DNA from 2 places in the Pseudazoarcus sp. NS20 genome. Region 1 is predicted to be linked to the other one. Evidence: riboswitches for the same ligand, from Rfam matches in the RefSeq annotation. Region 1 holds a riboswitch; the other holds the start of a gene.
The links. Region 1 has a riboswitch for thiamine pyrophosphate ahead of AC6H0W_RS13705 (TonB-dependent siderophore receptor). Riboswitches for the same ligand answer to the same signal wherever they lie in the genome.
Positions count from the first base shown of each region.

Region 2: another riboswitch for thiamine pyrophosphate. It lies ahead of thiD (bifunctional hydroxymethylpyrimidine kinase/phosphomethylpyrimidine kinase); the one in region 1 lies ahead of AC6H0W_RS13705 (TonB-dependent siderophore receptor).

Region 1 covers NZ_BAAKIY010000004.1:403,890-407,293, reverse strand. The annotation lists gene AC6H0W_RS13710 (diguanylate cyclase domain-containing protein) at 1-711, opposite strand, end outside; TPP riboswitch at 1,373-1,471, shown strand; gene AC6H0W_RS13705 (TonB-dependent siderophore receptor) at 1,541-3,404, shown strand, end outside.
Region 2 covers NZ_BAAKIY010000001.1:29,066-32,469, reverse strand. The annotation lists gene AC6H0W_RS00160 (S1 family peptidase) at 1-647, shown strand, start outside; gene thiD (bifunctional hydroxymethylpyrimidine kinase/phosphomethylpyrimidine kinase) at 719-1,552, opposite strand; TPP riboswitch at 1,609-1,710, opposite strand; gene AC6H0W_RS00150 (TMEM165/GDT1 family protein) at 1,771-2,361, opposite strand; yybP-ykoY riboswitch at 2,407-2,579, opposite strand; gene AC6H0W_RS00145 (carbonic anhydrase) at 2,704-3,404, shown strand, end outside.

The DNA.
Region 1 (3,404 bases):
GACCACGGTGATGCCGATGACGATATCGAAATCGATCGTGGGCACGAAGCCCGGCATGTCTTCACCGACGAAGCGCGCTGCCCGCATCGCCACATAATGCATGGAAGCCACCGCCCCGCCCATGACGGTGCCACTGAGCAGCACAAGGTGAATCTCGTTGAGCCAGCAGCTTTTGTGCAGGCCGAAACGCAGCCACAACGCAAACCACGCCAGCAGCACCGACACCGCCAGCGAAGCAAAGAACCAGAACGGGTCGAAGCGCAGCAACGGGGCCATCTGCATGGCCGCCATGCCCATGTAGTGCATGGCGCCGATGCCGCCCCCCACCAGGAAGCCGCCCCCAAGCAATTGGCTGCGCGTAACGCTCTCGCGTACCAGCATGCTCAAAGCCATCCATGAAGCCAGCAGGGCCGGCACCATCGAGACGATGGTCATGAAAGGGGCGTAGCTCACCGGCACGCACAACTCGAACGCCATCATCCCGAGAAAATGCGTCGACCAGATGCCTATGCCGAGCGAAACCGTGCCGGTAGCAATCCCCAACTGACGAAACATTTGACTGTGGCCGGCACGCGCAAGGCCCGCCACCTGCATGGCAATGCACGAGACCAGAACCGCAATCACCAGAGAGAGCACCACCAGAGCCGGCTGGTAGGTGCCGACCATCAGCAGCGTGGGATCACCACCGACCCAGAAGAAGCGCTCCAGCATGAATCCCCTTTAAGACTGGGAACTGCACCGTCACCCGCCATGAACAGCGATGCCGTATCGATACTATAGGAACGTATAGCGAACTTCGTGCATAAGAAAATTTGAATGCGCTGCGGTTTGTTGCGCGAATGCAGCGCCGCGGTCGACCACACTTGCATGTCGTTTTTTACATAAGCGCACGGCATTGCAGGATCCGACGGAAAAGCAGCCCACATGCTCACTGGATTGCGGCGCTTCGCTCGCAATGACGGCAAGAGGCCGTGCGGCCATCAGATCGGTCAGGGCTCACGGCAACGAACGGCGCCGCGATGCTCCAAAGGCGACCTATCCGCCGTATCCGAATGCCGCGCTAACCCCTATCCCGCCCCCCGCAGAACCTCGATAGCCTGTCATTGCGATGCGCGCAGCAACGAAGCAATCTCGCAGCGCCTGCACATTGCACATGTAGCTGGTTGCCGCACTGCGCTCGCAATGACGTCGGGCGGCGGTGCCACATGCCATAGGCACCCACACGGTTTCACCCATGCGTGCAAGCCGTTGCGGTCGCGCACACGCCACGCGCATTGCCGCGAATCTTGCGCTTCGCACACCGTACCGACTTGCGCTACGTCAACAACCCGCAATCCAGCCCTTCGGCCTGGCAAGGGGCGGTGCTACCATCGCGCCACGCTAGGGGTCCTGGAGACGTCGTCTTCGGGTGAGAAAGACCCTTGAACCTGACCTGGATAATGCCAGCGTAGGGAAGCTCGACGTTCTTGGGGTGTTTCCACCCGCGTTCGTTTCGGTCGTCCTTGCGCATGCTTGTCCCCCGCGCAAACGAGGAACGAACATGCTTCTACCACCCTGTCACCTGCGGCGGCTCGCGCTGCCCGCGGCACTCGCTTTTTCCGCTCCGGCTCTCTCCCAAACCGCCGAACCGCCCGAAACCACCCTTCCCGAAGTGGTGATCACCACCTCCGGCGAGTCCGTCGACGGCATCGCCAAGAAGGCGCGCATCGGCACCTTCACCGAAGCCCCGCTGCGCGAGACGCCGGTGTCGGTCAAGGTGATCACGCAAGAGCAGATGCAGGATCGCAGCATCCGCACCGCCACCGAGGCGGGCAAGTACGACGCCAGTGTGCAGAATTCGTACAACGCCATCGGCCTGTCCGACCGCCTGGCCATTCGCGGCTTCGAAATCAGCACGGGCGCCAACTACCGCAAGGACGGTCTGCTGGTGCTGGCGCAGGCGCCGATCATGCTGGAGAACAAAGAGCGGCTGGAAATCCTCAAGGGCCTGGCCGGGCTGCAGGCCGGTGTGGCCTCGTCCGGGGGCGTGCTCAACTACGTCACCAAGCGCCCCACCGACTACTCCCTGCGCAGCGTCACGCTGGAAGCAAGCGAGCGCGGCACGATCTATGGCTCCCTCGACCTGAGCGACCGCTTCGGTGAAGACCGCCAGTTCGGCTACCGCATCAACGCCATGGCCTCAGAAGTGCGCTCGTATGCCAAAGGCTCGAACGGCGAGCGCCGCTTCTTCTCTGGCGCCTTCGACTGGCAACTCACCCCCGACAGCCTGCTGCAACTCGACTTCGACTACCTGCACAAATCACAGCTTTCGGTACCGGGCTTTCAGTTGCTGGGTGGCACCACGGTGCCCAAGGGCGTCAGCGCCCGCGACATGCTCAACAACCAGCCGTGGAGCAGCCCGGTGGTGGACGACGTGACCAACGTCGGCCTGCGCTTCCAGCACAAGATCAACGATGCTTGGCGTACCGAGGTGTCGGCCAACTATTTCGAGCTGCGCCGTGACGACGCGGTAGCTCTGCCCACAGGCTTCCAGGCCAATGGCAACTACAGCGTGATTGACCTACGTCGCGACGATGACAAGCGCACGGTGCTGGCAGGACAAGCCTTGCTGCAGGGTGATATCCGTCTCGGCTCAATGCGACATGAGGTGACGTTTGGTATGGCCGCGCATGAACGGCGCGATCATTTCGCCGAGTATGTTTCTGCATTCGTCGGCACGAGCAATATTTATAACCCGATCAACCTCGCCCCCAGTCCTCTCGCGAACAACCCCGTCCGCCTGCGCCGGCAAGACAATGAGCACGCTCTCTTTATTCAAGACGTCATGCACCTGAACGAGCAGTTCAAGCTGCATGCCGGGCTGCGCCACGTCCGGCTTGATCGCGACCAATACGACGCCAACGGCAGCCCGTTGAGCCGCAAGAACCACCGTTTTCTGCTCCCCAACGTCGCACTCGTGTTCAGCCCGGATCAGCGCTGGTCATTCTATGGCGCGTATTCCGAAGGATTGGAGCCAGGCGGCGAAGCACCCGTTGGGACGACTAATGCGGGACAGGCTATCGATCCGACCAAATCTCGCCAGATCGAAGTCGGTTTGAAAGCTGATCTGACGGAGCGACTCAACGTCAGCGCGGCGCTGTTCCAGATCAAGCGCCAGTACGAGTACACGTCAGCCGCCAACGTTTACACCGCGTCCGGCATAGACCGCCGCCGCGGCCTGGAGCTCTCCGCAGATGGTCGCGTCACGCGCAACCTCCTGGTCGGCGCGAGCGTGGCCACCATCCTCGCCGATGTCGATGGCGTGGAAGGCAAACGCGTGGGCAACGTACCCAAATACAAGTCCGTGGTGTACGGCGAATACACGCTACCGTCCATGCCGCAGGTGCGCCTCAACGGTAGCTGGC
Region 2 (3,404 bases), on a different contig from region 1:
TCGAGCGCGACGGGCGCTTGTTTCTGGTGTCGAGCCGGCACGTGTTCTTCGACGGGCCGAGCGGGCACGCGCCGGATCGCATCGAGATCGAAGTTCATGTGGATGCCGACAACGTCGCGGATTCCGTTCAATACTCGATTCCGCTGTACCGGGACGGCGCATCGTTGTGGCGCCAGGGTGAGGACGAGGCCGGCGAGATCGACGTGGCCGTCATCGAGATCGAACGCCCGGCCTTGCCGCCCAGCGCCGTGCTGGAAGCCTTCGGGCCGGAGCACCTGTGGCAGCCCGAAGATCGCGTCGAGGTCGGCTCGTCGGTGCTGGTGGTGGGTTTTCCGCTGGGTTTCCACGACACGTTGCATCACTTGCCCGTGGTGCGCCATGCCGGCATCGCCTCGTCGTTCGGCCTGCGCTTTCAGGGTGAGGGTTATTTCCTGACCGATGCGCGCACCCACCGCGGCGCCAGCGGCGCGCCGGTGGTGATGCGCAAGCCGGATGCCGACGCTGCGGGCCAAAGCCTGCCGTGGCGGTTGCTGGGTGTGCACTCGGCACGCCTCGATGTGGGCTCGCGCGACACCGAGCTGGATGAGGCGCTGGGCCTCAACTGTGCGTGGTACGCCGATGTGGTGATGGCGCTTACGGCGTCCTGAGAGGGCGGTGTCTGAAGCAAAACGGGCTGCGCAAGGCAGCCCGTTTCAAGTGTGCTCTCAGGTTCGGGTGCTCAGCGCCACAATGCGTGGAAGTGATGCACCGGGCCGTGTCCGCTGCCCACCGTGAGCTGGCCGGATGCGGCAATGCCGCGCAGCAGGTAGTCGCGTGCCACGCGCACGGCGCTCTCCACCGGCGCGAGGGTGTCAGCCGACTGCGGCAGCAGTGCGGCAATCGCGGAAGACAGCGTGCAGCCGGTGCCATGCGTATTCTTGGTTTCGATGCGCTGCGCCTGCAGTTCGATCATGCGGTCGCCGTTGAACAGCAGATCGGTCAGATCGCCGCCGGGCAGGTGGCCACCCTTGAGCAGCACCCAGCGCTCGGACGAAGTCGGCAGCATGTCGCGCAGGCGTTCTGCGGCGCGATACATGCTCTTCAACGAATCGGGCTCACTGCATTCGAGCAGCACGCCGGCTTCGGGTAGGTTGGGCGTGATCATGAAGCTCTGCGGCATCAGTGCCTCGCGCAGCATCGCCACGGCTTCGCGCGCCAGCAGGTGGTCGCCGCTCTTGGCCACCATGACCGGGTCGCACACCACGAACGGCGCCTTGTGCTGCTCCAGACGGTCGGCCACGGTGCGCACGATGTCGGCGGTGCCGAGCATGCCGATCTTGACGGCATGGATGGCGACATCGGCAAACAGCGTGTCGATCTGCAGTTTGAGGAAGTCGACGGGCGGCGTGTGCACGCCGGTGACGGCCTGCGTGTTCTGCGCGGTCAAGGCGGCGATGACGCCGCAGCCATAGGCGCCCAGCGCCGAGAAAGCCTTGAGGTCGGCCAGCACGCCGGCGCCACCACTGGGGTCGACGCCGGCGATGCTGACTACGTTCGGAATGCTGCGGCTCATGAGCGCGCTCCCCGGTTAGAGACAGTCTGTGGGGTGCTGCCGGGCCGACAGGTGCAGGTGCGCATGGAGCGTTTTCCTACGCCGGTGCTAACCGGGTCAGGTTCCAAGGGTATTTTCTCAGCCTGCCGCAGCGACGGCGGGCACCCCCAACGAAGCTGCGCAGGTTAGCGCAGCCGCCCCGTCGTGACAACCGCAGGCGGCCCGCTGCGCGGCGAAGCTCAGCTGCTCCACACGCCGGACAGTGCGATCACGCCGAGTACCGCGAAAAGACAGGCGGCTATGCCATGCACCAGGCGTGTCGGCATGCGGTGCGCCAGTCGGTCGCCGATCAGTACGGCGGGCACGTTGGCGATCATCATGCCCAGCGTGGTGCCCACCACGACCGCCACGAAAGCTTCGTATTGCGCGGCGAGGGCAACCGTGGCGACCTGCGTCTTGTCGCCCATTTCGGCGAGGAAGAAGGCGATCAGGGTGGTGCCGAAGATGCCGAGGCCGCTTTTGACCTGCACGTCTGCGTCGTCGAGCTTGTCGGGGATCAGCGTCCAGATGGCCATCGCGATGAAGCCGATGCCGAGGATCCAGCGCAGCGTGTCCGGCCCGATGACGCTGGTGAGCCAGGTGCCGACGGCACCCGCGAAGGCATGGTTGGCGATCGTCGCCACGAAGATGCCGAGCACGATGGGCGCGGCACGCCGGTAGCGAGCGGCGAGCATGAAGGCGAGCAGTTGGGTTTTGTCGCCGATTTCGGCCAGCGCAACGATGCCGGTGGAAACGAGAAAGGCTTCGAACGGAAAGTCAGGGAAATTCATGATGTCCTCCGGGCCGTAGCGTTAACCGATGACCGGCGCGCTCCCGGCCCGAACAGCGGAGTGCGTCGGTCAGCGGTCTTGCCAGGCTGGAGGGCGCTCGCAGTAGTTGAAAACTGCGGAGGCGACACCTCGGGCTGAATGCGCCATGTCCGATGGACAAGTATGTTGACGCGTCCCTTCCGCCGGGGCGGAAGCGGCTACTCCCCGATGACGGTGCGAATTCTATCCGAGGAATGAATTCGTGCGCACGGAATCTTTCGAATCCATGCGTTGCGTTAAAGAAATGCGCGCTTCGCGCCGTTGTAGCACTCGGGTACCCAATTCATTCACCGACGAATCGACATGCACTCTTGCCTCGGCCGTGCCTTTGCGGCGTTAGCGCTGGCTTTGCCGCTTGCTGCCTCAGCCGTCGACGACGACTGGGTGACGATCTCGCGCGACGGCAGTCGGGAGATCCAGGTGGACCGGGCAAGCGTGATTCCGTCGGATGCGGGCACCAAGATCGCCTGGGCGCGCATGGTGATGGCGCCCGAGGAAGCCGAACGTGCCGGCTACACCGCGGTGCTGGCGCTGAACCGCTTTGATTGCCTGAATCGGGGCTTCCTCACGGTGCGTCGTCGTTACATCGACGAGCGCAATGTGGTGCTGCGCGAGGAAGAGGTGCGTGATCAGACCATGCGTCCGGTGGCTCGCGGTGGGGTGGATGATCGGCTGTGGCGGGAGATCTGCCGGCCGCCGTCCAGCAGCGATCTGGTGTCGCTGGCCGGCGAGGCCGACCGCATCGCCGCCGCACTCGAAACATTGCCGTCTGCGAAGCCGGTGACCGTTGCAACGGCCGCTCCGGTGCCGGTTGCCGGCCCGGCACCCGCCGCGCCCGAGCCAGGCGTTTCCGCGCCTGCAGCGCCGGCCGTCGTGCCGCCTGCCGCGGCTGTGCCCCCGCCCGCGCCTCCTCAACCTGCAGCGCCTCCAGCGCCGTCCAGCTCCCCCCGGGTTGCCCCGCGCCATCCGCTGCCGGATTGGGATTACGGTGACCTGTACGGCCC